Regions from separate parts of the Streptomyces sp. NPDC058464 genome, predicted to be linked through region 3. Evidence: riboswitches for the same ligand, from Rfam matches in the RefSeq annotation. Region 3 holds a riboswitch; each other region holds the start of a gene.
What was found. Region 3 has a riboswitch for cyclic di-AMP ahead of ACFWPQ_RS44600 (C40 family peptidase). Riboswitches for the same ligand answer to the same signal wherever they lie in the genome.

Region 1 (10,528 bases), on a different contig from region 3:
GGTCCGCTACCTGCGCGCCATGCGGCCGCACGTGGAGAGCTTCTGGACCACCGGCGAGGATCTGGGGCTCACCCAGGACCTGGTGGACCGGGCGGCGGCCGAGGCGGGGCTGGTCTCCTCGGTCCAGGCCGTGTATCCGCTGCTGGACGACGAGGCCGCGGCCCGGCGGCGGCTCGCGGACGCCTTCGCCGTCGAGGTGGACGGGATCGGTCTCGACGAGCTGGCCGGTGGCTGCGGGGTCGCCGAGTCGGCGCTGACGGCCCTGGACCGGGCCGGGGTGCCGTACGCGGGGACGCGGGTCGCCGTGCAGGGCCTCGGCACGATGGGCGGGGCCACGGCACGGTTCCTCGCCCGCGCCGGGCTCACCGTGGTGGCGGTCGCCGACGTCAAGGGCACGATCGCCAACCCGGCGGGGCTGGACGTCGAGGCGCTGCTGCGCGCGCGGGACGCCTACGGCACCGTCGACCGCGCGGTCCTGCGCCCCGGGGACGGGGAACTGCCGGGTGACGCCTGGCTCTCCACCGACGCGGAGGTGCTGGTGCCGGCGGCGGTGTCGTACGCGATCGACACCGGCAACGAGCACCTGGTCCGCGCCCGCTGGATCGTGGAGGCGGCCAACATGCCCGTGCTGCCCGAGGCGGAGGATCGACTGACCGCGCGCGGGGTGACCGTACTGCCGGACGTGGTGGTGAACTCGGGCACCAACGCCTGGTGGTGGTGGACCCTGTTCGGCGACATCGGCCCCGACGCCGACGAGGCGTTCGCCCACACCCGCCGCTCGATGCGCGCCCTGGTGGAACTGATGCTGGACCGCGCGGAGTCCGACGGTACGACCCCGCGGGCCGCCGCCCACGCCCTGGTGACCGACCGGCTGCCGGTGATCGCGGAGCGGTTCGGCTGGTACCGGTGACGGATCAGCGGCGCCCGGAAGCGGCCGCGAGAAGCAGTGCGCTCAGGGCCGTGAGGGCGGTGCCCTGCCAGCCGAGGGTGTCGAGCAGGGGCGCGGCGACGGCCGTGCCCACGGCGCCGACCGTGAAGTACACCACGAGGTAGACGCTGCTGAGGCTGCCGGAACGGGCGGGGTCGAGGGCGATGACGCGGCTCTGGTTCGCGGCCTGGGCGGCGAAGCAGCCCGCGTCGAAGAGGGCGAGGCCGAGGGCGGTGCGCCAGGGGGTGTCCAGGCCAGTGGCCAGCAGGGCGGTACCGGCCGAGGCGACGGCCATGGAGCCGCCGATCACCGTGCGCGGGCCGTACCGGTCGATGAGGCGGCCGGTGAACGGGAGCGCGGCGAAGCCGAGCACCCCGGCCAGGCTGTAGAGGCCGATGGCGGTCGGGCCGAGGGAGCGCGGCGGCTGGGCCAGGTCCAGGGTGAGGGCGATCCAGACGAGGTTGAAGGCGAAGTACCAGAGCGCTCCGGTGGCCACCGCGCGGCGCAGCCGCGGCTCGTTCAGGAGCAGCGGCGGGAGGGCGGTCAGGATGGCGCGGTAGCCGCGGTCGGCGTGCGGCCGGTGCCGGGGAAGGAGCGTGGCGGCGGCGAGCGCGCCGAGCAGGGCGAGGGCGGCGAAGACGAGGAACATCCGCCGCCAGCCGAGGGCGTCGGTGAGGGCGCCGCCCGCCAGCCGGCTGAGCAGGATGCCGGCCGACATGCCGGCGGCCACCAGGGCGACGCCGGTGCCGCCGCGGCCCGGCCGGGCATGGCGGCCGGCGATGTTACTGGCCTGGGCGGCCACGCTCGCGGCGGCACCGACGAGCAGATAGGCGACCAGGAGCACGAACGCGTCGCGTGCGGTCGCGGCGAGCGCGAGGGCCGCGGCCAGGGTGGTGAGCTGCGCGGTGACCAGGCGGTTGGGGGCGAGGTGGTCGGTGAGCGGCAGCAGCAGGGCGAAGCCGGTCATGCAGCCGGCGAGCGCGGCGGTGGGCACCAGGCCGATCACCGAGAGCGGCACGTCGAGGTCGGTGGCGACCGCGGTGAGCGCGGGCTGCACGGCGTAGTTGTTCGCGATCGCCGTCCCGGCTATGCCGGCCAGCAGGAACGTGCCGCCGCGGGGCAGCGGACGGCTCACGGCCGCGCGTCGCGGGTGAGGACGACGGCGTAACGGCACTCGGCGCCGGTGGTGTTGGCGAAGACGCGCTCGGCGGGCGCGCCGAGTTCGATGGTGTCACCGGCGTCGAGTTCGTGGACCGTGTCGCCGTCGTGGAAGGTCAGCCGGCCGTCGAGGACCCAGACGAGCTGGCGCACGAAGGCGAAGGCCGCGGCCGGATACGGGACGCGGGCGCCGGCGGGCAGCCGGATCTCGGCGATCTCCGCCGGGAAGCGCGGGCCGGTGATCTGGCGGCGCCGGTAGCCGGTGCCGGGGTCGCGCCACTCGGCGGCGTCGGTGCCGCGCCGCACGCCCGGGGTGTCGGCCTCGGGCTCCGGCGCGCCCTCGGCGAGGGCCAGCAGCGAGGCGACGCCGAGCTGGAAGGCGGCGGACAGCTTGCCCAGCACGACCGCGGTGGGGCTGCTCTCGCCGCGCTCGATCCGGCTGATCATCGCCGGGGAGACGCCGGAGGCGTCCGCGAGCTGCGCCAGGGTCCAGCGGCGGCGCTCCCGTTCGGCGCGGACCCGGGCGGCGATCTGCCGTACCAAGGGATCCGCCGCTGGTTCTACTATGTTGGACATGAATCCAATATACGAGAGAAGCAAGGTGACGGTACGCCCGGCCCGTCCCGGTGACGGGGAGGCCGTCCGCGCGATCCGCAATCACGCGATCGAGCACTCGACGGCCCTGTGGACGGAGACCCCGCAGTCCCCCGCCGAGGGCGCGGCCTGGTTCGCCGCGCACCTGGAGCGCGGCTCGGCGCTCGTGGCCGAAGTCGCCGAGGCGCCGGGCGAGGTGGCCGGATTCGCCGTCTACGGCCCGTGGCGGGCGCTGGACGGCTACCGGCACACGGTGGAGAACTCCGTCTACGTCCGCGAGGGCAGCCACGGCCTCGGCATCGGCTCGGCACTGCTGGGCCCGCTCATCACCTCGGCGCGCGCGGCAGGCCACCACGTCATGATCGCCGGCATCGAGGCCCGGAACGCCGCGTCGGTCCGGCTGCACGACCGGTTCGGCTTCGAGCACGTCGGGACGGTCCGGGAGGTGGGCACCAAGTTCGGCCGCTGGCTCGACCTGACGATCATGCGGCTGCCGCTGTGACGGCCACCCGGCTGCCGCCGGCCCGGGACGCCGACGCGGGCGGTGCGACAACCGATTAGGGTGACCGCGTGGCGAGAGTGCGGTTGAGTGTGGCCGAGCGGCGGGAGGAACTGCTGCGGGCCGCCATCGAACAGATCGAGGCGCGGGGCGTGGCGGCGGTACGGATCGCCGATGTCGCCTCGACCCTCGGCGTGAGCAACGCGCTGGTGCTGTACCACTTCTCGACGAAGGAGAAGCTGGTCGCCGCCGCCTTCACCTACGCCGCCGAGGGCGACCTGACGCATCTGCGCAAGCTCCTGGGCCGGCGTACGTCGGCGCTGCGCCGGCTGCGGGCGGCGGTGCGCTGGTACGCGCCGACGGGGCAGGCGAAGGGCTGGCGGCTGTGGATCGAGGGCTGGGCGGTGGCGTTGCGGGAACCCGCGCTGCGGGACGTCACCAAGGGCCTGGACCAGCAGTGGAAGGCGGCGATCGCGGAGGTCATCGCCGAAGGGGTGGCCGCGGGCGAGTTCCGGTGCCCCGACCCGACGGCGGCTGCACTGCGACTGACCGCGCTGCTCGACGGTCTCGCCGTCCAGCTGACGTCGTACCCGGGTGCCGTACCTCGCGCCCGGGCGCAGGAGTGGGTCGACGAGGCCCTGGCGCGCGAACTGGGCCTGCCGGAGGAGAAGTAACCGGAGGAGAGGTAAGGGGGGAGAAGTAAGGGGCGGCCCGCACGGAGGCCACCCCTTACCCGCCGGTGCCGCCTCAAGCCACGGAAGCGATCCGCATCTTGATGTCGTCCGGGGAGAGCGCCCCCTTGGCCGTCACGTGGTCTCCGGAGGACTCGCCGCGCAGTCGGCGCCCGATCCAGGGGACCAGGTACTCGCGGGCCCAGTGCACGTCGTCGCGGCGGACCTCCAGGGTGCCGCGGGGCGGCAGCGGCGGCCACGGCTGGTCAGGGTCGGCCGGTACCTCGACGCCGAGCACCTGGCCGGCGCGCAGTGCCACGCGCGTGTGCCCGTCGGCCGAGAGATGCAGGCGGTCGCCGTCCCAGGCCCGGCGGTCCTGCACGGTCTTCAGGGACCACAGGTCCAGGACCGGGCAGCCGTACCGGTCGGCGATGGCCCGGACGTGCCCGTTGTACGTGGCGATCTTGCCGCGCAGATGCTTGAGGACGGGGACGCCCCGGGTGTCGAACCCGGTGGTCACCAGGACTGTGCCGATGGCCTCGGTCAGCTGGGCCACGGCCCGCTCGAACCGCTCGGCCACCTCGTCGGGGTCGGTGCCGGGGCGGATGATGTCGTTGCCGCCCGCGCAGAAGGAGACCAGATCCGGGGCGAGTGCCAGGGCCTGCGGCACCTGGTCCGCCACGATCTGGTCGAGAAGTTTCCCGCGCACGGCAAGGTTGGTGTACTCGAAGTCGCCTTCGGGCCGTCGGTCCGACAGCAGTACCGCGAACCGGTCGGCCCAGCCGACGAACGCCCCGTCGGGGCCGGGGTCGCCGACGCCCTCGGTGAAGCTGTCCCCCACCGCCGCGTACGACCCGATCACTGATGCATTGTCACTCTTCGAATCGTCTCCCACATCGGACCATGATTCACCTTCGACTGTGACCTACGCGACCGTAATAAGGGGTTGACGTTCGGTGAGATAAGACACTTTTAAATACTTTGCCAAGCTTGGAATAAGGCTCTGATCAGCGGCGTTGACGTGTCGATCACCGGACATGGAAACACCGAAGGCCGGACCCGGGGATCGGGGGTCCGGCCTTCGGAGTGTGTGTCAGACCGGTGCGCGCCGGGTCAGCCGACGGCGAGGCCCTTCGAGCGGAGATAGGCGACCGGGTCCACGTCCGAGCCGTAGTCGGGGGTGGTGCGGATCTCGAAGTGGAGGTGCGGACCGGTGACGTTGCCGGTCGCGCCGGAGAGGCCGATCTGCTGACCCGCGGTCACGGTCTGGCCGACCGAGACGGAGAGGGCGGAGAGGTGGCCGTACTGCGCGTAGTAGCCGTCGGCGAGCCGGACGACGACCTGGTTGCCGTAGGAGCCGCCCCAGCCTGCCGTGACGACCGTGCCCGTGCCGACGGCCTTGACCGGGGTGCCGGTCGGGACGACGAAGTCGACGCCCGTGTGGTAACCGCTGGACCACATGCTGCCGGCGACGTGGTAGCCGGTGCCGACGGTGGCACCGGTGACCGGAAGGGCGAAGCCGGAGGCATTCGTCACCGAGCCGTCCGACGCGGAGGCCGAGGAGGCCGAGGATGAGTTGGACGACGAGGTGGACGACGGCGAGGTGGACGACGGCGAGTTCGAGGGCGCCTCGGAACGGGAGCCGGAGTCCGCGGTGTCCGTCGTCGCGGCGTGCCGGCCGCCGAGCGTGAGCTTGAGGCCCGGGTGGATCAGCGAGGGGTTGTCGCCGACGGCCTCCCGGTTGTCGGCGTAGAGCCGGTGCCAGCCGCCGCGGACGTCGTGCTCGCGGGCGATCTTCGCAAGACAGTCGCCGGGCACCACGGTGTAGACGCGGTGCGCGGAATGCGCGGCGGAATTCTTCGCGGCCGCATTCTTCACCGCGGTCTTCTCGACCGTGGGAAGCGACTGCGTGGCCTTTTCGGAAACGGACTGCGAGGTGGCCGCGTGGGCGCCGGTGGCCCCCATGAGCGGCAGCGCCAGCGCGGCGCCACCGGTTCCGGCGACGGCCATCGAGCGGGTGAGACGCTGGGACTTGGGGCGGCGGTGCTTACCCTTCGCGGGCATGACGCATTCCTCTCCGGCGCCTGCGAGGTGAGCTGTCGGGTTCGGGCTGGAGCTGCCCGGCCACGCGGGAAGACGTGACTACACCCCTAGCCGTCCCGGGAACCGGAACAGGCGGTCGTACCTGGTGGGTCCCCCGCTCCTGCCGGGCACGGGTGAGTGTGTGGGGACTCCGGGCGGCGGCAGGATTCGGCGTTCCGACCGGATGTGTGGCGAACGTAAGCGAGTGAGACGGACGCGGACAAGCGGCCGGTTCCGCCTGTCCGGGTTTCACTTGATCCGTTACCGGAAATCCCCGTCACCCTCCGTGAATTCCGGCCCTTTCGGTTTTCCAACCTTCTTGCAAAGCACCGCAATTACGTGAACATGACGCGCGACGGACGGTCACGAATATGACGCTCCTCACGCACGTCACGCCACGTCACCTTATTCCAGAGCGAGTTGTAATGAAGGCGCCAATTCGGGCAGATGGGTTAGATGTGTCAGATCCGGCGGAGCCGGATGACCGACGCATCCAGGTCGCCCTTCAGCCCGGTGCGCAGCCCGTGATGCAACAGAACGGCACCTCGGTACACTTCGCCCGTTTCGCGGCATTCGTACGACGCCGTGGGGTCGAGGCCCTGCAGTCGCAGCGCCGGCGCCGGCTCGCCGTAGCTCTGGGCCTGCAGCCAGGCGAGGACGACGGTCTCGCCGCCGAGCGTGTACTGCACCGCGCTGAGCCCGCCGGCCGGCGGCCGCAGCCGGAACTGGTCGCCACGCTGCACGAGGGGGCGGATCTCCTTGTAGAGCTCCACCCAGCGCCCGGCCTCGGCCAGCTCCTCCTCGGTCCACCGCGAGAGGTCGCCGCCGACCCCGAGTGCCCCCGCCATCGAGCTGACGAAGCGGAAACGCAGACTGCTGACCCGGCCGTTGAGCTGGTGGTTCGGGCTGTCGGTGACCCAGGCGGACATCACCCGGGCGGGGTGGATCTGGCTGAAGCCGTGCTGGATGGCGAGCCGGTCCAGCGGGTCGGTGTTGTCGGAGGTCCACACCTCGTCGGTGCGGCTCATGATTCCGAGGTCGATCCGTCCGCCACCGCCGGAGCAGGACTCGATGGCGACGTCGGGGTGGGCCGCGCGGATCCGGTCGAGGAGGGCGTACAGCCCGCGGACGTGGTCGACCCACAGGCGCTGCGGATAGGGCTCACCGGGCCAGCCCGCGTCGGTGAAGCAGCGGTTGAAGTCCCATTTGACGTAGTCGATCGGGGCGCTGGACAGCAGGGTGTCGAGCTGCTCCCAGAGGTACTCCTGGACGTCCTCGCGGGCCAGGTTGAGGACGAGCTGGTTGCGCAGTTCTGTCCGCTTTCGCCCCTCCTGGTACTGCACCCAGTCGGGGTGCGCGCGGTACAGGTCGCTGTCCGGGTTCACCATCTCCGGCTCGACCCAGATGCCGAACTGCATGCCGAGGGCGTGCACGTAGTCGGCGAGGGGCTTGAGGCCCTTGGGGAAGCGGTCGAGGTTGGGCGTCCAGTCGCCGAGGCCGGCACGGTCGCTGGTGCGCTTGCCGAACCAGCCGTCGTCCACCACGAACAGCTCGATGCCGATCGCGGCCGCCCGCCGGGCGAGGGTGGCCTGCTGCTCCTCGGAGATGTCGAAGGTCGTGGCCTCCCAGGAGTTGAACAGCACGGGCCGGTCCCGGTCGGCGTCCGGGATGATGTACGCCCGCTGGTAGGCGTGCCAGGCACGGCTCGCCCCACCGAAGCCGCCGTCGGTCCACAGGCCCGCGAAGACCGGGCTGGTGTACGACTCGCCCTCGGCCAGCATCAGCAGGCCCGAGTCGTCGTAGCCGGCGCCGCCGGTGATCTGCACCCGCGCGTCCGGGAGTTGGGCGACGGCGATCCGCCAGGAGCCGGACCAGCCGAGGGCGCAGCCCCAGACCTCGCCGCGCTCCTCGGTGGCGTCGGTGTCGAGGGCGACCCAGGGCAGGTGCTGGTGGCTGGTGTGGCCGCGGCGGCTGCCGATGACCTTCTCGCCGTAGGTGAGCGGGGCGCTGGTGAGACGGGACTCGGCGGCCCAGCGGCCGTGCAGCTGGGAGAGCCGCCAGCCCTCGCGGTCGGGGAGTGTCCAGGCGGCGGGGTCGGCGCGCAGCAGCTCCACGCGCGCGTGCCCCTCGTTGCCGACGGTCACCCAGCGCTCGACGACGTCGCCGCGCATCCGGTAGTGCAGGGTGATCAGGATCCCGTCGTCCCGGAAGCGCAGCCGCAGCTCGTCGCCGTCCGCGCCGGCCTCCGTCTCGTAGGCCTCGAAGGCCCACTCGGTGCCGCGCCGCTCCTCGGTGCGCACGGACAGGGAGGGGCGGACGAACCGCGGCCCGCCCTCGACGGGGTATTCCTCCCGGCCGTCGAGCGGCGACTCGAAGGCCCAGTAGCCGGGCAGCGCCCGGGTGCTGAGCTCCTCGGCGTCCGCGAGCTGGATTCTGGCGCCCCAGTGCAGGTGGAGCAGTTCGTCGGCCTCCGTGAGATGCAGCGCATAGCTGCTGCCGGGGCCCGACAGGAGCCAGGTACGACCGTTTTCGGCGATGTCCACCATCGAGAAACCTCAGACCTCACACAGCTGCCAACAGATCCGCTCAAGCACCAACATCATCAAGGTCCGCGGGCTCCGGAATCAAGGGCCCCGGGCCCTCGACACGATGCCTGTGGACAACTCATTGCCCGTGGAAACCGATGTCGTATGGTCGATCCAGTGCCCGTCGACGAGCAGCGCCGACGGGGCCGACCGGGAGGAGCCCCCCGTGACGCAGCAGGTCCCGTCCACCGAGCCCGAGCTGGCCGGGGTGCGCAACTTCCGTGACGTGGGCGGCCTGCCGACCGTGGACGGGCGGCGGGTGCGGCCGGGCGTGCTGTTCCGCAGCGGGCACCTGGCGCACGCCACGGAGCAGGACGCGGAGTTCCTCGCCTCGCTCGGCCTGCACACGATCTTCGACTTCCGCAACGCGGCCGACCAGAAGCTGGAGGGCCCGGACGTCGAGCTGCCCGGCACGCGGAACGTGAACCTGCCGCTGACCGACCCGGCGCACGGCGCCGAGTTCTGGACGATGGTCCGCGAGGGTGACATCGAGCAGCTGCGCGGGCTCCTGGGGGACGGCAAGGCCGCGGCCCGGATGGTCAACTCCTACCGCACGATCGTCAAGGACCGCACCGACGAGCACTCGCGCGTGCTGCACGCGATCGCCGAGGACAGCGTCCCGGCGCTGATGCACTGCGCGGCCGGGAAGGACCGGGCGGGCATCTCCATAGCCGTGACGCTGCTCGCGGTGGGCGTGGAGCGGGACGCGATCCTCTCCGACTACCTGGAGTCCAACGCCAAGCACCGCCGCTACAAGGTGCGGCGCAGCGGAAGCGGCGAGAGCGTGTACGGCCCCGAGGTGATGGAGCTGCTGAGCCCGCTCTTCGACGCCCGCGCGGAGTACCTCGCGGCGGCCTTCGAGAGCATCGACGAGGCGTGGGGCGACGTCGACATCTACCTGGAGCAGGGCCTGAAGCTGGCTCCGGAGACCCGGGAGCGGCTGCGCGAGCGCCTGCTCGACTGAGGCTCAGCCCTTCGCGCCGAGGGAGAACAGCAGGAAGAGGAACGCTGCCAGGACGTGTCCGAGGGCGATGTAGATGATCAGCCGGACCCACAGGGCCCGGGGGAACTTGTCCTCGATGTCGGTCATGACAGCTCTCCGGTGATCGGGCCCAGGCACAACGCGGCCGTGGGGCTCTGCAGCAGGGTGTGGACGAACAGGAGCTCGACCCCGTCCTGGTCCTCGGCGGCCAGCCGGTGCGGGGTCAGCGAGTCGAAGTGCGCGCTGTCGCCGGGCGCGAGCACATGGGTGGTGTCACCGAGACGCAGCCGGAGCCGGCCGCGCACGACGTGCAGCCACTCCTCGCCGGGATGCACCCGCACGATGTCGCCCTGGGTGCCGTACGGCACCCGGACGCGCAGCGCCTGCATCCCGCGGCCGGAGGCCCCGGCCTGCCAGTACGTCCAGCCGCCGGCGTGGGTCGGTTCCATGTCGCCGGCGCGCACGATCGCGTCCCGGTCGGCGACGGTCTCCCCCAGCAGGTCCGAGACCGTCGTACCGTAGACACGGGCGAGCGCGAGCAGCATCGGCAGCGAGGGCTGCCGCTGCCCGGTCTCCAGCCGGGAGAGGTGGGCGGGCGACAGCCCCGCGTCCCGGGCCGCGGCCTCCAGGGTGAGACCGGCGCGGCGCCGCAGGGAGCGCAGCTGCGGGGCGACGGCCGGCAGGTCGCCCACCGGCTCGCCCGTATGCTCTTTCTCGGAGGAGCTCATGCCTCCATTCAGCCGCAGTTTTGTCTCTGCGGCAATTTTCTTGCCTCAGAGACAAAAAGCTAGCGGTTGGCCACCGCCTGCTTGATCAGCGTCTTGCCGAAGTCCCACATCAGACCGCCGCCGCTGTGGGCGTCGTCCATGACGTCCGTGAAGGCGTCCACGAAGCGGTCCACGTCCGTCTCGTCGACGATCAGCGGCGGGATGAGCTTGATCACCTCCAGGTGGTCGCCGGAGACCTGGGTGAGGATCCGGTGCCGCTGCAGCAGCGGTACGACGACCATCTGGGCGAACAGTCCCTTGC
Region 2 (10,528 bases), on a different contig from region 3:
GGTCGATCAGCTCGCGGCCGAGACGCAGCCCGTGCTCGGGGTCGCGCACCGCGCGCCAGGCGGTCGCGGCGCTCCGCACGTTCCCGTACGCCGCCTCGCCGTCCCGCGCGTGCCGGCGCTGCCTGGCCAGGTCGAGGGAGAGCCGGAAGGCCCGCTCCGGGTCGCCCGCCAGGTAGGAGATGTACGCGGTCAGCTCGCCCAGGTGCAGCACCTCGGTGTGGCCGTCGCCGAGGACCGCGGCGGCCTCGGCCACGGTGCGCTCCGCGAGCTCGGCCGCCGCTTCGATACGGCCCGTCCGGACGGCCTCGTTGATCCGCGACACCGGCTCGGTGAGCAGCGCGGCCCCTTCCGCCGTCAGCGTCACGGGCTCGTCCCCGAGCACCTCCTCGGCGACCGCGTCGAACCCGCGGGCGGGGGTGGGTGTCGGGGTGAACCGGAGGTCGAGGTCCCGGTCGGCCGACGGCTCTTCGGGCACGAGGGCGATGACGGGGGCCTTCTCAGGGGCCGGGGGCGGGGCAGGGGCCGGAGCCGGGGCAAGGGCAGGGGCAGGGGCCGGGGTGCTCATCACGGGCGGCGGGCCGAAGACACCGGTGGGCGGCTGGACGGTGCCCGGCGCGGGCGCCAGGGGCGGGGCCGGCCGTACGGACGGAGCCGGCGGGGCGGCGGGCGGCTGCGGTACCGCCCGCAGGGGGAACGCCGGCGCCGCCTCCGACACGGGTTCCTTCGGCGCGATTTCCTGCCGCGCGGGTTCCTTCGGCGCGGCCTGTCCCGTCGGCTCGGTGGCCGGTGCGGCCAGCCGTACCGGGTCGCCGGTGAAGCTGCTGGAGCCGTCCAGGTCCACCTGGAGGGGGACGACGTAGCCGATGCGGGTGTCGTGGACGGTGGCGAGGATCGGGCGGCCGGCGGCGCGGGCGAGGCGCTGGAGGTGGTTGAGGACCGCCTGCTGGGGTTCCTCACCGGGGCCCGTGAGCAGCGGTACACCGTCCACGGACGCGGTCGCGCCGGCCACCCGGACGTCGACCGGTACCAGGTGCCCCTCGTGCTGGACTTCCCGCTTCTCCTCGCGGCTGAGTCGGGACATCGGCCCTCATTCCCCCGGCGTCACCGTCCGGTCGTGCGTCCGGTCGTACTCGTGCGTACGGTCCAGTCTCGCCGCTCGGCACGGCTCCCACGTCACCGCGACGTCACAGCCTCGCACCAGGAAGGGACGCCCGGCGGGGATCGGCGGATCCGGACCGTACGGACGTACGAACGGGCGCGAGCGGACGTACCCCCGCCCGGGCTAGGCGGTGACGTCCCTCGTCGTGAACCGCGCCCAGGCCGCCGATCCGAACACCGCCGTGTACAGGGCCTGCAGCTCCAGGTTCTTGGCCAGGTCGTCCCAGTAGACGGGGTCGCGCATCAGGTCGGCGAAGGACAGCCAGTAGTGGGAGAAGAAGTACGGCTGGAGCGCGTGCAGCTGGGGGATCTGGTCGAGGATCTGGACCGTGATGAGCAGCCCCACGGTCGTCGCCATCGCCGCGATGCCGCTGTTGGTGAGGGTGGACACGAACAGGCCGAGCGCGGCGATGCCGGCCAGGGACAGGGCGACCACCAGGGCGATCAGCAGGGCGCGGCCGAGGCCGTCGGCGAAGGATATCCGGGTGCCGGAGATCGTCGTGAGGTCGCCGAGCGGGAAGAGGAGCGCGCCGACGGCGAGCGCGGAGGCGGCCACCACCAGGGTGGCGACCAGGCAGAAGGCCATCGTCGTCGCGTACTTGGCGAGCAGGAGGCGGGTGCGGCCCGCCGGGGCGACCAGCAGATAGCGCAGGGTGCCCGCGTCGGCCTCGCCCGCGACCGCGTCCCCGGCCACCACTCCGACGGCCATGGGAAGGAAGAACGGAAGGGTCGCCGCCAGCGCCGTGAACACCAGGAACAGCCCGTTGTTGGTGACCTGGGCGATGAAGGCCGGGCCCTCGCCGCCGCCGCGGCCGACCTGCCCGCCGCCCCGCGTCTCGATCCTGACGGAGACACCGACGAGAATCGGCACCGCCGCCAGCACGCCGAGCAGCGCGAGGGTGCGCCAGCGCCGGAACGTGGTGACGAGTTCGCTGCGCAGCAGACCGAGGCTCCACAGCGGGTTCGGCCGCACGGCCGCTGTCTCGACGACGGCCAGGTCAGCCTGCGACATCGAAGCCCTCTCCGGTCAGTGCCACGAACGCGTCCTCCAGCGAGGCCCGTTCCAGGGTGAAACCGCGCACCCGGACGCCCGCCGTGACGAGCGCCGCGTTCACCTCGGCGAGGTCGCGCTCGGGCGGCTCGCCGGTCACCCGGTCCTCGGCCACGACGACGTCCGCGACGCCCTGTTCCTTGAGCACCCGGGCCGCCTCCCCGGGGTCCGGGGTGGTCACCACGAGCCGGCCGCGGGCCCCGGCCACCAGGTCGGCCACCGCGCCCTGGGCGATCAGCCGGCCCTGCGCCATCACGGCCGCGTGGGTGCAGACCTGCTCGATCTCGTCCAGCAGGTGGGAGGAGAGGAACACGGTCGTGCCGTCCCCGGCCAGCTCCCGGACCAGGGCGCGGATCTCCCGCATGCCCTGCGGGTCGAGGCCGTTGGTCGGCTCGTCCAGGACCAGCAGCCTGCGGGGCTGGAGCAGCGCGGCGGCCAGGCCCAGGCGCTGTTTCATGCCGAGGGAGTAGGCCTTCGCCTTCTTCGCCGCGGCGGCCGCGAGGCCCACCCTCTCCAGCGCGGTCTCGACGCGGGCGCGCCGGGTGCGGGGGTCGGCGGCCGGGTCGGCGGCGTCGTACCGGAGCAGGTTGTCGCGGCCGGAGAGGAAGCCGTACAGCGCCGGGCCCTCGATGAGGGCGCCGACCTGGGGCAGTACGACACGGGAGGCGCGCGGCATCGGGTGGCCGAGGACGCGGGCCGTGCCCGAGGTGGGCGCGATCAGGCCCATCAGCATGCGGATGGTGGTGGTCTTGCCGGAGCCGTTCGGGCCGAGGAAGCCGAAGACGCTGCCCGCGGGGACGGTCAGGTCGAGACCGTCCACGGCGAGCTGCCCGCCGCGGTAGCGCTTGGTGAGGCCGCGGGTGTCGATGACACCCGCTCCCACCGGGGCGCGGCCTCCGGGGTTCCCGAGATCTCCCCGGTCCGCCCGGTCCGCCCGGACTCCCGAGGCCTCCGGGGCCTCCCGGTCGTCCGGCTCCTGTTCCGTGGCGGGCGGTCGGTCCATCGGCTCCCTCGATTCGTCGTGCGGCAAAGGCTACTCACCGCACCTGTGCCGACCCGGACTAGCCCGCGTTCGCCGCCTTCAACAGCGCCGCCTTGTCCACGGCGCCGACGTACACCTTGCCGTCGTCCGTGATCAGGGCGTTGATGAGCCGGGTGGAGAAGACGGTGCCCTTGCCGAACTTGCCGGAGACGGGGTCGCCGAGCGAGCCGAGGAAGCCGCTCAGGTCGCCGCCGCCGGAGGCGGAGCCGGTGGGCAGTCCGCCCTTGCTGCCGGTGTCGAGGACGGCTATGGAGTTCCAGCCCTTGCCGAGGACGTCGAAGCCGGACTTGTCGAGGTCCTTGGCGGAGCCGCCGCCGGGTACCTCGGAGGCCTTGCCGCCCTTGTCCCACCCGTCGGTCCCGCTGTCCTTGCCTGCCTTGTCGCCCTCGGTGACCTTGGCGCCCTTGGGCGGGGTGAAGTCGAAGGTGGAGGCGGCCGGCTTCGCGAAGCTGACCTGGGTGTAGCCGGCGTCGACCACGGCCGCGCCGCCGCTCGACGGGGTGAGCGTGAACTTCAGCGGTGTACCGGTCTTGGCGTCCACCGCGATGCTGATCGCGCCGACCGTCGTACCGGACTGCTTGGGCTTGATGACCAGGCGGTAGGCGTCGCGGCCGGCCACCTGGGCGGTGCCGTCGACCGTCACCGACGTGGTGTCGTCGACCGACTTGAGGACCTCGTCGGCGAAGTCCTTGGGCGTGGCCGGGGTTTCGTGCTGCTCGGCCTTGCCGGAGTCGGCGGCGGTGGAGTGGTAGACCTCGTTGGACTTGCTGTCGTAGCCCCACACGTCCGTGCCGTTGTGGATGAGGCTGTACTCGGCGCCGCTCTCCAGCACCGACACCTTCTGCTTCTCGGGGCCGTCGGCGGCCACCCGCAGGGTGTGCGTGCCGGAGGCCAGCTCGGTGAGCTTGCTCGTCGGGTCGGCCGACGAGCCGTCGCCGCTGCCCTGCGTCGCGCCGGACAGCAGGCTGCTCTCCAGACCGCCGAGGTCGGGCAGGCCGAGGTCGGTGCTGATCTTGACGGTGCCGGACAGCTGCTGCACGTCCGACTTGGCGATCTTGTCTATGAGCTCCTGCGCGGTGATCTTCGGCAGGTCGGGGTCGCCGGAGTCGGCAAGTGCCGGGACCAGGCCGATCGTGGCCGCGGCCACGCCCACCACCGCGACCGGGACGACGTAGCGTGCGGCCTTGCGCCGCCGCTCGGCGCGCAACTCGGCGCGCAGCTCGTCCTCGGCCTGCGCGGCCCCCGTGCTGTCGTCGGATTCGTACGGTGCCATGTGTGCCCTACCTCCGTCGTCGGCGGCGGCCGTCCTCGCACGTGTCCCACCCTGAGCCGCCATTCTCACCCGAATCGGTGAGTGGTGGTGATTTCCGTGGTTTCCATCTCACCAAATCGGGGGCGGAGAAGCGTCAGACCACGGAGCCAACTCCGTGTACACCTGCGGTATGACACAGGGGTGGAGGCGCCTTCCCCGACCCGTAGGGGTCGTGCGGCGAAGGCGCCTCCTGTCACGGTCCGCGTCCGGTCACTTCACGGGCCGTGTCCGCTGCTGGGACCGTTGTACGTGTCCGCTCAGTGCTGCACGAACACGTAGTCCGCCGAGTAGGGGACACCGACGACGGCACCCGGGGTGCAGGAGCCGGCCGGGGCGACGCCGCCCACGGTGTTGAGGCGCAGGATCTCGCCGGTGTGGGCGAGCAGCCCGTGCTTCTTGCCGGACCGGGTGGTCTTGAGGTCCAGCTCCGGAATGTTGCCGGTGCCGTTCGCCGTCTTGGTCAGGACGGCTCCGGTGACCGCGCTGCCGTCGGGTGCGACCCACTGCGGGGTCCCGGAGTTCGGCGCGACGAAGGAGTGGCGGATGCCCCCGCCGAGCTTGGCGCTGACGTCCCGCTGGGCGAAGGCGTAGCCGCCGCCGTCGGCGGGCTTGCACTGGTAGATCTGCTTGCCGGTGACGACGGAGGCCTGGAAGCCGCCGGCCCGGAGGTCGGAGACGGTGGTGACGGCGTGCAGCTGGCCACGGAGGGCTCCGCCGGGGAACTCCGCGGTGTGCAGGTTGGCGTAGAAGGCTCCGGGGTCCGTGGTGAGCTGCTTGAGCAGGGCCTTGTCGGTGACCTTGACGCTGCCGGTGACACTGTGGGCCTTGGCCTTCTTCAGCAGCTTCCCGAAGTCGATCTTGACGCCGCCGTTGGTGCCCTTGGCGCCCTGGTGGATGTGCAGGTCGGTGGGCTCGGCGGTGCCGCGCCAGGTCACGGCGACGGTCACCTTGTCCCCCTTGACCTGGATGAACTCCAGCGCGGCGCCGTCCTTGTCCCCGACGGCGGGCCCACCGGCGACGGGCACCTCGTTGGCACCGCGCAGACTGGCGGCGAGGACGACGGAGGCGGCGGAGCCGTGGCTGGTGGTGGAGCTTTGGCTGGTGGCGGAGCTTTGGCTGGTGGCGGCGGATGCCGGGACGGCGGCACCGCCGAGAGCGGTGACGGTGATGGCTGCGGCGACGAGGCTCTTGCGGCGCGTTGCGTCGATGACCATGATTCCGTTTTCTCCCCCTGTGTCAGCCGACGCCCCCTGCGTCGGCTTCTGGGGAGGAGTACGGAACCCGTCCTGGATTGGACTCAGTCCAATTGTGTGACCTGGGTCACGCAACGGATCATCCGGCTCGGTGCACCACCGCGTCGCACAGCTCCACCAGCGCGGCCTTCGGGTCGCACTCCGGCAGCGGAGCCAGCGCGGCCCGCGCCTCCTCCGCGTACCGGACCGCGTCCCGGCGGGCCAGCTCCAGCGCCGGATGCGCACGCAGCGCCGCCAGGGCCTCGGCATGCCGTGCGTCGTCCGTGAGGTCGGAGTCCAGCAGCTCGCACAGGGCGACGTCCTCGGCCAGCCCCGACCGGGCGGCCAGCTCCCGCAGCCGCAGCACCGGAAGCGTGGGCACGCCCTCGCGGAGGTCGGTCCCCGGGGTCTTCCCGGACTCGTGGGAGTCGGAGGCGATGTCCAGGACGTCGTCGGCGAGCTGGAAGGCGACTCCGAGCCGTTCGCCGTACTGGGTGAGGACGTCGACGACCGTCTCGTCGGCACCGGACAGCATCGCGCCGAAGCGGCAGGAGACGGCGACCAGCGAGCCGGTCTTGCCGCTGAGCACGTCGAGGTAGTGGTCGACCGGGTCACGGCCGTCCGACGGGCCGGCCGTCTCCAGGATCTGACCGGTCACCAGCCGTTCGAACGCGAGGGCCTGGACCCGGACCGCCTCGGGGCCGAGGTCGGCGAGGATCTGGGAGGCGCGGGCGAAGAGGAAGTCGCCGGTGAGGACGGCGAGCGAGTTGCCCCAGCGGGTGTTGGCGCTGTCGACACCGCGCCGTACGGCCGCCTCGTCCATGACGTCGTCGTGGTACAGCGTGGCCAGATGGGTGAGCTCGACGACGACGGCCGACGGCACCACACCGGGCGCGTACGGGTCGCCGAACTGCGCGGCGAGCATCACCAGCAGCGGGCGGAACCGCTTGCCTCCGGCCCGTACGAGGTGCTGCGCGGCCTCCGTGATGAACGGGACCTCGCTCTTGGTGGCTTCTAGCAAGCCTTCCTCGACAGCCGTCAATCCGGCCTGGACATCGGCTTCCAGAGCCTGGTCCCGCACGCTCAGCCCGAACGGCCCGACGACGGTCACGAGGGGTCTCCTGTCTGCTGGTGTCTACTGGCGATTACGCGGTTTGTCGATAGGTCGCTGCCCTCACTCAAGTCAGCGTATCCGGTCGGGTTTCGATCACCGATAGCGCCCACGGTTACACCCCGGGCGCTATCGGATCACGACCGTTATGTTTTTGATCAGCCGATATGACCTGACATCCACTGACTTAACAGGAAGTGCGGGCACTTGTCCCGAACCGGGATACATGCCGTGTCCCTCGCCGGCGGCAGACCTTCCACCCGAGCGCCGCCCGGAAACGGTCCCGGCTCCCCCGACCGACGTCACCTGCCCGGGCGCACCCCACCCGTAACCCGCCGGTTCCGCCGACCCCGCCGGGGACACCCGGCGCCCGAACGGCGGCACCTCCTGCACACCCGTGCACCCTTCCTTCGCGAGACCACGCACGGCGACCTCCGCATCCCTCGAGCCACATTCCTTCACGCGCGCACCCAACTTCCCACCCCGGGCGGGTCAGTGGCACGCACACGCACCCGGAGCCGCCGAGGTTGACGGAGAGCACGCCGGAGAAGTACCTGATCCGACAATTCGGACTACTCATCGAAATCTCCGCATTAGCCCCCACTCCACCACCCCCAGGCCGGGCAATCCGCGCGAATGGAAGCGTGGCGCCTTTCCGTCGAACCAGGAAAAAGGCGGATTTCAGGAATCCCTGATGCCCGATTTGCCGCTATTGCTCTTTCGTGAAGTAGGTCACGCGGACCCGGGTGGCGCAAGGCCCGCCACAACCCTCCTTTCCCTTCCCCTGCAGGCCAGTTGAGGGTTGGCAAACGCAAAGGATCAAGTACCCCATACGCCTCAGTAAAAGGTCAATCGGTGTGTTGTGCGCATCAGGTACTTGTTCCTGACATGTGCCCTCGCATACGTTCCCGCTCGCCGGGCGGACGCCGAATCCTGCCGCCGCCCGTCGTAACCCATCGACGAGTTCATTCGCACGGCAGGAGCGGGGAACCCAGGTAAGTCGCCGGACCGGGCGGCCGACGTCAGCGGACAGACGTCGTTCCGGAACGGCTAGGGGTGAAATCGCATCGCCTTCGGGCGGTGCGGCCGGGCACTCCCCGGGCCCGAACCCGACAGCTCACCTCGCAGGCGACGGAGAGGAAAACGCCATGTCTGCTGCCGCCCAGCACCGCACTCCCCGCCGTAACCGCATCATCCGCACGCTCGTCGTCGCCGGCACCGGCGCCGCCGTCCTCGCCCTCCCGCTCATCGGGGCGACCGCCGCCTCCGCCGCCGGGTCCTCCACCACGACGGCCTCGACCACCCTCGCCGGGTACCCGAACAACCTCGACGGCTGGATCCGCGAGTCGCTCGCGATCATGCGGGAGAAGCGCATCCCGGGCACCTACAACGGCATCTACCGCAACATAATGCGGGAGTCCTCCGGCAACCCGCGGGCCATCAACCTCTGGGACTCCAACGCGGCCAAGGGCATCCCGTCCAAGGGCCTGCTCCAGGTCATCGACCCGACATTCAAGACCTACCACGTGGACGGCACGTCGTTCGACATCTACGACCCGGTCGCGAACATCACCGCCGCCTGCAACTACGCCGCCGCGCGGTACGGCTCGATGGACAACGTCCACGGCGCGTACTGAGCCGACCGACGTACCGCGCGTCAGTCGAAGAGTCTTTCGAGGACGGCGGCGATGCCGTCGTCCTCGTTCGACGCGGTGATCTCGTCGGCCAGCGCCTTGAGTTCGGGGTGCGCGTTGGCCATCGCCACCCCGTGGGCCGCCCACTCGAACATCGGGATGTCGTTGGGCATGTCCCCGAAGGCGATGGCCTGTCCGGGGCTCAGCCCCAGATGGCCGGCGGCCAGCGCGAGCCCGGTCGCCTTGGTCACCCCGCAGGGCTGGAGTTCGACGGTCCCCGGCCCCGACATCGTGACCGTCGCCAGCGAACCGACCACCGAGCGGGCGGTCGCCGCCAGTTCGTCGTCGGACAGGGTGTGGTGGCGCAGCAGCACCTTGCTGATGGGCGCGCACCACAGGTCGTCACGGCGGGCGACGCGCAGCGCGGGCAGCGTGGGGTGGGGCATCAGATAGCCCGGCTCGATGAGCGTGAGCCCGTCCACGCCGTCCTGGTCGACCGCCGCGTACACCTGGCCGACCTCGGCCTCGATCTTGCCGAGCGCGGTCTCCGCCAGTTCCCGGTCCAGGGTGACCGACCACAGCAGCCGGTCCGCGCCGGCGTCGTACACCTGCGCGCCCTGCCCGCAGACCGCGAGTCCCGTGCAGCCGAGGTCGTCGAGGAGCGGGCGCACTCTCGGCGCGGGGCGGCCGGTCACCACGAGGTGCCGGGCACCCGCCCGGCCGGCCCGCGCGAGCGCGGCGAGCGACCGTTCCGAGAGGGTGTCGTCGTCGCGCAGCAGCGTGCCGTCCAGGTCGGTGGCGATCAGTGAGTACGGGGAGGGTGCGACCATGATCAGAGAATACGGACAGCACGCCCCTGGGACTCACTGCTCGTTTCGGCCTCAAGTGGCGCCCGCCGCCTCCGTGATGGGGCCGCCGTCGGAGGCGGGCGTTACGTTTTCGGTGAGCCGGTCGCACTGATCCGACGGGGTGCTGGTGGTGACGGACGGGCGGGTGGACGACGACGACCGCGGACCATATGTGGCGATCGGCGACAACACGGAGAGCCGGTACGAGGCCGAAAGACGCCCCGAGGACCCGGTCGGAGGGGCACTGTGCGCCGAGGAGGTCCGGCGGCTCGGACTCTGGTTCGACGGGGACGGCGACGCCGCCGAACTGGACGCGGCGCGCGAGCTGTTGGGGCGGCGTTTCGGCGACGCGTGCGTGCGGCCGGCGCGCATGTCCGGCGGGCGCGGGCGTCAGGCTCGGCGCGGGCGTCCGCTGGCGCGCATGTCCGGCGGGCGCGCACGTTCGTCCGGCCCGGGGTCCGCGCCGGCCCTCGGGGTCGGGTGACGGTCCGGCCCGGGGTGTCAGGCGTGGGCCGCCGCCAGGTGGCCGGCCAGGCGCGGTGAGGCGAACTCCGTGCCGCACACGAACCGCATGACCGGGCCGTAGGACGCCGCCGCCGGGAGCCCTGTGAAGTAGAGGCCGGGCACGGAGGAGACGTATCCGGCGCCGAGTCTCGGGGCACCGCGGCTGACCGCGACGCGGGTGCGCAGACCGGGGCCGAGGAAGTCCATCGCGGCGATGTCCACGTGGTAGCCGGTGGCGGCTATGACGTGGTCGGCGGTGAGGCGCTCGGTGCCGCCTTCGTGGGTGCGGACGGTGAGGACCGGGGCGCCGTCCGAGGTGTCGGCGCCGGTCACGGCGGCGACCTCGCGAACCTGGACCTTGCCCTCGAAGCGGTCGCGCAGCCACCAGGCGCCGAGCGGGCCGAGCACCCGGCGGACCAGGTAGTGGCGGGCCTGTGCCGGGAGGTGGCGGTAGGGGTGCGGGTAGTAGCTGAGCGCCCACAGGGACCAGGCCCGGCCGAACGGCGACTCGGGGCGCAGCCTCGGCTGCTGCCAGGGCGGGGCGCCGAAGGCGACCCTGCCGCGTCCTCGTGAGACCACCCGTACCTGGGCGCCCGCCTCGGCGGCGAGGGCCGCCGTCTCCAGCGCGGACTGCCC
Region 3 (7,546 bases):
TCTCGCTGTACATCAACTCCCCGGGCGGGTCCTTCAGCGCGATGGCCGCGATCTACGACACGGTCCAGTACGTGAGCTGTGACGTCGAGACGATCTGCCTCGGACAGGCCGGGGCGTCGGCGGCGGTGCTGCTCGCGGCCGGCACGCCGGGCAAGCGGTCCGTGCTGCCCGGCGCACGCATCGTGCTGCAGCAGCCGTCGCTGCCGGAACCGGTCCACGGCCAGCCGAGCGATCTGGCGATCCGGGCCGAGGAGTTGGACCGGGAACGGGCACTGCTGGAAGCGATGCTCGTGCGGCACACCGGGCGCACGGCGGAACAGGTGCACCGGGATCTGGAGCGGGACCTGATCCTGGACGCCCAGGAGGCGCTGGCCTACGGGCTGGTGGACCGGGTCGTGCCCAGTCGCCGGGCCTCGCTCGGCCTGCCGGACGCGGGGTGAGCCGCCGATGCTGCCGCCGGAACTCCCGCCGCTGCCCGCACTGACCCGCGCCGAGGGCGAGCTGATCGACCGTTACCTGGACGTGGTGGACCTGCTGGGCCGGATCAATCCGGCGCAGAACGAGGACACCTACCGCGGGCTGCGCGCCGCGCAGGCGCTGGTGCGCGCGGCGTCCGAGCTGCGTGACGCGCTGACCCTGATGCATCGTCGGGGCGAGACGGAGCTTCACGGGGACACGCTGGCACGGGCGTTGCGGGTGCTCGACGGCGAGCGCCGGACCGCTCGCGTCGCACTCCCGCCCGACTGCGTACGGTGACACCCGCGGGACTGCGGTCCTGTGCGTCGACGGCGCGACCGGGCCGGAGTCGAAACGACCCAAAGGGGTTACTGCCGTTCGGCGGAGCGTGGCGTGGTTTTACCTGCCCGCAGGAGCCGCTCGACCCGCCTGCACGGGGGTGCCCGCGAGCGGCTTTCGCGCAGGTCCGGGGCTACGCAGGGCAGTTGACGGAGAATCGAACAAAGGGTTGTCCACCCGAACGGGTGGGTGGTGAGTAACCCCACAAATCCCCGATTCCGTTGGGTTTTTCGGACACGAGTGAGTGAAGATCCCTGTCTGACGACAAGCCCCCGCCACAGCGGCGGGGCGGTCCGGGCGGACGCCGAGTCCTGCCGCCGCCCGGATTGACCCGTCGACAGAAGTGCATCGGCAGGAGTGGAGGACCCAAGCAAGCCGGGTCGCCGGCACGGTCGCACCATGACCGGGCCGAGCAGCCCTTGGGGTGAAGCCGTGGCAACACGGCCGGGCAACTTCGCCAGCCCGAATCCGACAGGTCATCCTTCACAGGCGGCTGACGAAGGGTTGCGCATGAATGCGCTCAATCGTGTTCCGTCGCTGATGGCCCGGGCCGGTACGGCCTCGGCACTGACCATCGCCGCCGTGGGCGGCTCGATCGTGATCCCGGGTGTCGCCTCCGACGCCTCGGCCGCCACGATGGCGACGAAGGCACTTCAGGTCGCTGCCTCGAAGAAGGGCGCGCCCTACAGGTGGGGCGCCACCGGGCCGAACAGGTTCGACTGCTCCGGGCTCACGCTGTACTCGTTCAAGAAGGCGGGCAAGAAGCTGCCTCGTACGGCGGCCCAGCAGTACAACAAGACCCGTCACATCTCGGCCGGCAACCGCAAGGCCGGGGACCTGGTCTTCTTCCACTCGGGTTCCAGCGTGTACCACGTCGGCATCTACGCCGGGAAGGGAAAGATCTGGCACGCCCCGAAGACCGGGGACGTGGTGAGGCTCCAGAAGATCTGGACGCGCAGCGTCTGGTACGGCCGGGTCAGCTGATCCGCGCGGCAGCACCCGGTGGCCGGCCGGCGGGGACTCAGGGCTACGGTTCCTGCTGGCCGGCCGCGGTGACGGTGCCGGCCGGGACCGTCCAGGGAAGTTCGATGGAGACGGTCTTGCCGCCCTCCCGGGTGGGGCGCACCCGGAGCTTGCCGCCGCATTCGGCGGTCAGCCAGCGGATGATGACCATGCCGCGCCCGTTGTCCTGCTGGACCGCGGCGGGAAGTCTCTTGGGGAAGCGCGGATGACTGTCCGTGACGCCGATGCGCAGCTGTTCGTCGCGGTCGAGCACGAGGTCCACCGTGAAGGTGGGTGACTGCCCGAACGTATGCTGCACGGCGTTGGTGGCGAGTTCGGAGACGATGAGGCGAACGGTGTCCGCGGTCTCCGTCTCCGGTGGCAGTCCCCACTCCGCGAGAGTGTCCAGCACGTAGGAGCGGGCGGTGGAGACCGAGGCGGGATCGCTCGGCAGAGTGACGGATGCTTCCAGGTGGTCTGCCATGGCGACGTCGTCCCTTTCCTCGGGACCGGAGTCCGACACAGCGCGGATGGTTCGAGTACGGTCCCGGACTGGTGCTTCTTCGCCAGACTGCCATTACCGGGCCGGTCAGGGGAGCGATCCACCAAGATATGCATATATCTGTCGCTCGAAGCGGTGAACTCTGCTACCTCAGACCGTATTTGGGCGGCTCGGAAGGAGTAAGGAGTAGCCCATGCAGAACGGTCCCGCGGTACGCCGCCGGAAACTGGGCGCCGAACTGCGCACACTGCGCACCGGCGCCGGCCTCACGAGCGGTGAGGCCGCCCGTCTGGTGGGCTGGCATCAGTCGAAAGTGAGCCGGATCGAGACCGGCGCCAGCGGTGTGAAACCGGCCGATGTGCGGTTACTCCTGGACGCCTACGGCGTGGTCGAGGGGCAACTGCGCGAGTTGCTCCTGGTGTTGGCGGGGTCGGAGGACACGGCGGGACGGCACCACTGGTGGCACGCCTACCGTGGGGTACTGCCGCCCGCCTACCGGGATTTCATCAGCCTGGAGTCGCAGGCCAGCGCCATGCGCACGCTGGAGACCTCGGTCGTGCCCGGGCTGCTGCAGACCCCGGAGTACGCGCGTGCGGTGACCCGGGCAGCCGTGGACGGGCGTGACGACGAGGCCCTGGACGCCCTGGTGGAAGTGCGTCTGGCCAGGCAGGACGTGCTGCACAGCGATCCGCCGCTGGAGCTGAGCGCGGTCTTGGACGAGGCGGTGCTGCGCCGCGAGGTGGGCGGTCCCGGCGTGATGGCGCGGCAGCTGGTCCGGCTGATGGAGGCGGCCCGGCTGCCCCATGTACGGCTCCAGGTGCTGCCGTTCGCGGCCGGGGCGCATGTCGGCATCACGGGACCTTTCGTAATCTTCTCATTTCCGAGCACTTCTGATCTGGACGTGGTTGTTATCGACCAGTTGACGAGTAGCCTCTACCTGGAGCGGAAAGAAGACCTCCAGGCCTACACGGAAGCCTTCAACACGCTTCGGATCCACGCCCTTTCGCCCGAGGACTCGTTGGATTACATCGCCGTGATAGCTGACGGCACGTAAGGAGGCACCATGACTGCACTGCCTCGGAACGTACCTTCAAGTGCTGATCTGCACGGATTGCGGTGGCTGCGCAGCAGCTACAGCACCGGAGCGAACAACTGCGTGGAGACGGCACGGCCGCGCTCCGGCCCGTCGGCCGGACTGCTCGCCGTGCGCGACTCCAAGGCTCCGGCCGGACCCGCGCTGCTCTTCTCCCCCGAGAGCTGGGCGGGTTTCGTCACCGCGCTTGTCAACTGATCAGCCCAAGATGAGTCTGATCAGATTCGAACGAAAGCGATCAGAACGAAACTGATCAGACGCCCACCCGTTCCACGAACTACTCCGTATCCGCTTGCGAGCCAGGCCCGGCCGTGTCACGCCGACTCATGGTCGTGTCTCGCCGATCACTCGTACAGCGCGTTCGATCTCGGCCCCGGAGAGGTCCGCACGGGCGGTCAGCCTCAGCCGTGAGATGCCGTCCGGCACCGACGGCGGACGGAAACAGCCCACGGCCAGGCCTGCCGTACGGCAGTCGGCCGCCCACTGCACGGCCTGCTCCGGGGACGGGGCCCGCACGGAGACCACCGCGGCGTCCGGACGCACCGCTTCCAGACCCGCGGCGGTCAGCCGTGCGTGCAGTTCCGCGGCCACCTCGCGGGCCCGGGCCGCCCGTCCGGGCTCACGGCGCAGCAGCCGCAGGGCCGCCAGCGCCGCGCCCGCCGCGGCCGGGGCCAGGCCGGTGTCGAAGATGAAGGTCCGGGCCGCGTTGACCAGATGGTCGATCACCCGGGCCGGGCCCAGCACCACGCCGCCCTGGCTGCCCAGCGACTTCGACAGGGTCGCCGTGACCACCACGTCCTCGGCGCCGGCCAGCCCGGCCGCGTACGGCGCGCCCCGCCCGCCGTCCCCGAGGACCCCGAGTCCGTGGGCGTCGTCGACCAGCAGTCCGGCGCCGCGCTCCCGGCACGCCTCGGCCAGCGCGGCCAGTGGTGCCGCGTCCCCGTCGACCGAGAACACCGTGTCGGAGACGGCCACCGCGGGCCCCTCGTGCGTCCCGAGCGCCTTGCGCACGGCGTCCGGGTCGGCGTGCCCGACGACCTGGGTGGCGCCCCGGGCCAGCCTGCAGCCGTCGATCAGGGAGGCGTGGTTGAGCGCGTCGGAGACGATCAGGGAGCCGTGCGGGCCGAGCGTGGTGACGGCGGCCAGGTTCGCGGCGTAGCCGGAGGAGAAGACCAGGGCGGCCTCGAACCCGCAGAATCCGGCCAGTTCCCGCTCCAGCTCGGTGTGGAGTTCCGTCGTACCGGTCACCAGCCGGGAGCCGGTGGAGCCGCCGCCCCAGGTCCGGGCCGCCCCGGCGGCGCCCTCGGCGACCTCCGGGTGGTGGGCGAGGCCCAGGTAGTCGTTGCTCGCCAGGTCCAGCAACGGCGAGTCGGCGGGGCGGGGGCGCAGGGTCCGTACCAGTCCGGCGCGGCGGCGCTGCTCCGCCTGATCGTCGATCCAGCCGAACGCCATGGCCCCTCCGGTGATTTTGTAGGCAGTGAACAGACCCTAGCGGGACCACCCGCCCCCCACTGTGTGGCAATACCCACACGTCGAACTGACAGGGTTGTGCAAACTCTCCTTGGCCCGGAGCAGCCTCGTAGTACAGGATCGGCTCTCATGGACCTGCTGAACACGCTGGTGGACAAGGGGCTTCGGCGCGAGCTGCCGACCCGCGAGGAAGCGCTCGCCGTACTGGCGACCTCCGACGACGACGTGCTCGACGTGGTGGCCGCGGCCGGCAAGGTGCGCCGGCACTGGTTCGGGCGGCGCGTGAAACTCAACTACCTGGTCAACCTCAAGTCGGGCCTGTGTCCGGAGGACTGCTCCTACTGCTCGCAGCGGCTGGGCTCCTCCACCGGGATCCTGAAGTACAGCTGGCTGAAACCCGACGAGGCCTCGAAGGCGGCCGCCGCGGGCCTGGCCGGGGGCGCCAAGCGGGTCTGTCTGGTGGCCAGCGGGCGCGGCCCGACCGACCGGGACGTGGACCGGGTCGCCGGCACCATCAAGGCCATCAAGGAGCGACACGAGGGCGTCGAGGTGTGCGCCTGCCTCGGCCTGCTCTCCGACGGCCAGGCGGAGCGGCTGCGCGAGGCGGGCGCGGACGCCTACAACCACAACCTCAACACGTCCGAGGGGACGTACGGGGACATCACGACCACGCACACGTACGCCGACCGGGTGGACACGGTCAACAAGGCGCACGCGGCGGGGCTGTCGGCCTGCTCCGGTCTGATCGCCGGCATGGGCGAGAGCGACGCGGACCTGGTCGACGTGGTCTTCTCGCTGCGCGAGCTGGATCCTGACTCCGTTCCGGTGAACTTCCTGATCCCGGTCGAGGGCACCCCGCTGGCCAAGGAGTGGAACCTCACGCCGCAGCGCTGCCTGCGCATCCTGGCGATGGTCCGGTTCGTCTGCCCGGACGTCGAGGTCCGGATCGCGGGCGGCCGAGAGGTCCACCTGCGCACCATGCAGCCGCTCGCGCTGCACCTGGCCAACTCGATCTTCCTCGGCGACTACCTGACCACCGAGGGCCAGGCCGGCCAGGCCGACCTGGAGATGATCACGGACGCCGGGTTCGTGGTGGAGGGCGCGGACGAGGTGACGCTCCCGCAGCACCGGGCCGAGGCGCAGGGTGCCGGCTGCGGGTCGCACGGGGCCGAGGGCGCCGGGTGCGGGTCGCACGCGACGGAGGGCGCGGGCTGCGGATCGCACGCGGGCGAGAGCGCCGGCTGCGGGTCGGTCTGCGGTTCCCACGAAGATGTGGCCGAGGCTGTGACCGTCCCCGCCAACGAGCCGCGCACCGACCTGGTCGCCGTCCGCCGCCGGGGTGCCGGAACGGATCTCGCGCCCAATGCCTGACGTGCCTGGCCTGAGCGTCCCCGAGCTGCTGGACCTCGACCGTCGGCACGTCTGGCATCCGTACGGTCCGATGCCCGGCCGGGCCGAACCGCTCGTCGTGGAGTCGGCGAGCGGGGTCCGGCTGCGGCTCGCGGACGGCTCGGGCGATCTTGTCGACGGCATGTCGTCCTGGTGGTCGGCGATCCACGGCTACAACCACCCGGTGCTCAACGAGGCCGCGCACGACCAGCTCGGCCGGATGAGCCATGTGATGTTCGGCGGGCTCACCCACGAGCCCGCCGTCCGGCTGGCCAAGCTCCTCGTCGACATCACCCCCGCCGGCCTGGAGCACGTCTTCCTCGCCGACTCCGGGTCCGTGTCGGTCGAGGTCGCGGTGAAGATGTGCCTGCAGTACTGGCGCTCCCTCGGCCGCCCCGCCAAGCAGCGCCTGCTGACCTGGCGCGGCGGCTATCACGGGGACACCTGGCAGCCGATGTCCGTCTGCGACCCCGAGGGCGGGATGCACGAGCTCTGGTCCGGGGTGCTGCCCCGCCAGGTGTTCGCCGACGCGCCGCCGGCGGAGTACGACGAGTCGTACGCCGCGCACCTGCGCTCGACGGTCGAGCGGCACGCGCACGAGCTGGCCGCGGTGATCGTGGAGCCGGTGGTGCAGGGCGCCGGCGGGATGCGCTTCCACTCCCCCGCCTACCTGCGGGTGCTGCGCGAGGCGTGCGACGCGCACGACGTGCTGCTGGTGTTCGACGAGATCGCGACCGGCTTCGGGCGCACCGGCGCGCTGTTCGCGGCGGACCACGCGGCCGTCACCCCGGACGTGATGTGCGTGGGCAAGGCGCTGACCGGCGGCTACCTGACGATGGCGGCGACCCTGTGCACGCCCGGGGTCGCCGAGGGGATCTCGCGGGGCGAGGTGCCGGTGCTGGCCCACGGGCCGACGTTCATGGCCAACCCGCTCGCGGCCTCGGTCGCCTGCGCCTCGCTCGGGCTGCTCCTCGGCCAGGACTGGCTCGCGGAGGTCAAGCGGATCGAGGCGGGGCTGCGGGAGGGTCTGGCACCCGCCCGGGAGATCCCCGGCGTCCGGGACGTCCGGGTCCTCGGTGCCATCGGGGTGGTCCAGCTCGACCACGAGGTCGACATGTCGGCCGCGACGGCCGCCGCGGTCCGCGAGGGCGTGTGGCTGCGGCCGTTCCGCGACCTGGTGTACACGATGCCGCCGTACGTCACGGGTGACGCGGACGTGGCACGGATCGCGCGCGCGGTGTGCGCCGCCGCGCGGGAGGGATGACCATGCCGATCCTGGTGATCACGGGGACGGG

Region 1: another riboswitch for cyclic di-AMP. It lies ahead of ACFWPQ_RS30895 (peptidoglycan DD-metalloendopeptidase family protein); the one in region 3 lies ahead of ACFWPQ_RS44600 (C40 family peptidase).
Region 2: another riboswitch for cyclic di-AMP. It lies ahead of ACFWPQ_RS13520 (transglycosylase SLT domain-containing protein); the one in region 3 lies ahead of ACFWPQ_RS44600 (C40 family peptidase).

The regions. Positions count from the first base shown of each region.
Region 1 covers NZ_JBHXMA010000026.1:57,248-67,775, forward strand. The annotation lists gene ACFWPQ_RS30865 (Glu/Leu/Phe/Val dehydrogenase dimerization domain-containing protein) at 1-910, shown strand, start outside; gene ACFWPQ_RS30870 (MFS transporter) at 915-2,063, opposite strand; gene ACFWPQ_RS30875 (helix-turn-helix domain-containing protein) at 2,060-2,662, opposite strand; gene ACFWPQ_RS30880 (GNAT family N-acetyltransferase) at 2,661-3,182, shown strand; gene ACFWPQ_RS30885 (TetR/AcrR family transcriptional regulator) at 3,251-3,853, shown strand; gene ACFWPQ_RS30890 (SGNH/GDSL hydrolase family protein) at 3,927-4,712, opposite strand; gene ACFWPQ_RS30895 (peptidoglycan DD-metalloendopeptidase family protein) at 4,964-5,914, opposite strand; cyclic di-AMP (ydaO/yuaA leader) riboswitch at 5,919-6,079, opposite strand; gene ACFWPQ_RS30900 (alpha-galactosidase) at 6,394-8,478, opposite strand; gene ACFWPQ_RS30905 (tyrosine-protein phosphatase) at 8,684-9,481, shown strand; gene ACFWPQ_RS30910 (DUF6126 family protein) at 9,485-9,607, opposite strand; gene ACFWPQ_RS30915 (helix-turn-helix domain-containing protein) at 9,604-10,227, opposite strand; gene ACFWPQ_RS30920 (aspartate aminotransferase family protein) at 10,287-10,528, opposite strand, start outside.
Region 2 covers NZ_JBHXMA010000008.1:103,853-114,380, forward strand. The annotation lists gene ACFWPQ_RS13490 (tetratricopeptide repeat protein) at 1-1,081, opposite strand, end outside; gene ACFWPQ_RS13495 (ABC transporter permease) at 1,283-2,170, opposite strand; gene ACFWPQ_RS13500 (ABC transporter ATP-binding protein) at 2,157-3,212, opposite strand; gene ACFWPQ_RS13505 (outer membrane lipoprotein carrier protein LolA) at 3,271-4,524, opposite strand; gene ACFWPQ_RS13510 (CHRD domain-containing protein) at 4,821-5,777, opposite strand; gene ACFWPQ_RS13515 (polyprenyl synthetase family protein) at 5,896-6,906, opposite strand; cyclic di-AMP (ydaO/yuaA leader) riboswitch at 7,854-8,050, shown strand; gene ACFWPQ_RS13520 (transglycosylase SLT domain-containing protein) at 8,055-8,543, shown strand; gene ACFWPQ_RS13525 (HAD family hydrolase) at 8,564-9,370, opposite strand; gene ACFWPQ_RS13530 (hypothetical protein) at 9,519-9,872, shown strand; gene ACFWPQ_RS13535 (FAD-dependent oxidoreductase) at 9,890-10,528, opposite strand, start outside.
Region 3 covers NZ_JBHXMA010000053.1:62,275-69,820, forward strand. The annotation lists gene ACFWPQ_RS44590 (ATP-dependent Clp protease proteolytic subunit) at 1-440, shown strand, start outside; gene ACFWPQ_RS44595 (hypothetical protein) at 448-756, shown strand; cyclic di-AMP (ydaO/yuaA leader) riboswitch at 1,118-1,302, shown strand; gene ACFWPQ_RS44600 (C40 family peptidase) at 1,306-1,779, shown strand; gene ACFWPQ_RS44605 (ATP-binding protein) at 1,823-2,281, opposite strand; gene ACFWPQ_RS44610 (helix-turn-helix domain-containing protein) at 2,493-3,353, shown strand; gene ACFWPQ_RS44615 (DUF397 domain-containing protein) at 3,363-3,590, shown strand; gene ACFWPQ_RS44620 (8-amino-7-oxononanoate synthase) at 3,717-4,844, opposite strand; gene bioB (biotin synthase BioB) at 4,992-6,233, shown strand; gene ACFWPQ_RS44630 (adenosylmethionine--8-amino-7-oxononanoate transaminase) at 6,226-7,515, shown strand; gene bioD (dethiobiotin synthase) at 7,518-7,546, shown strand, end outside.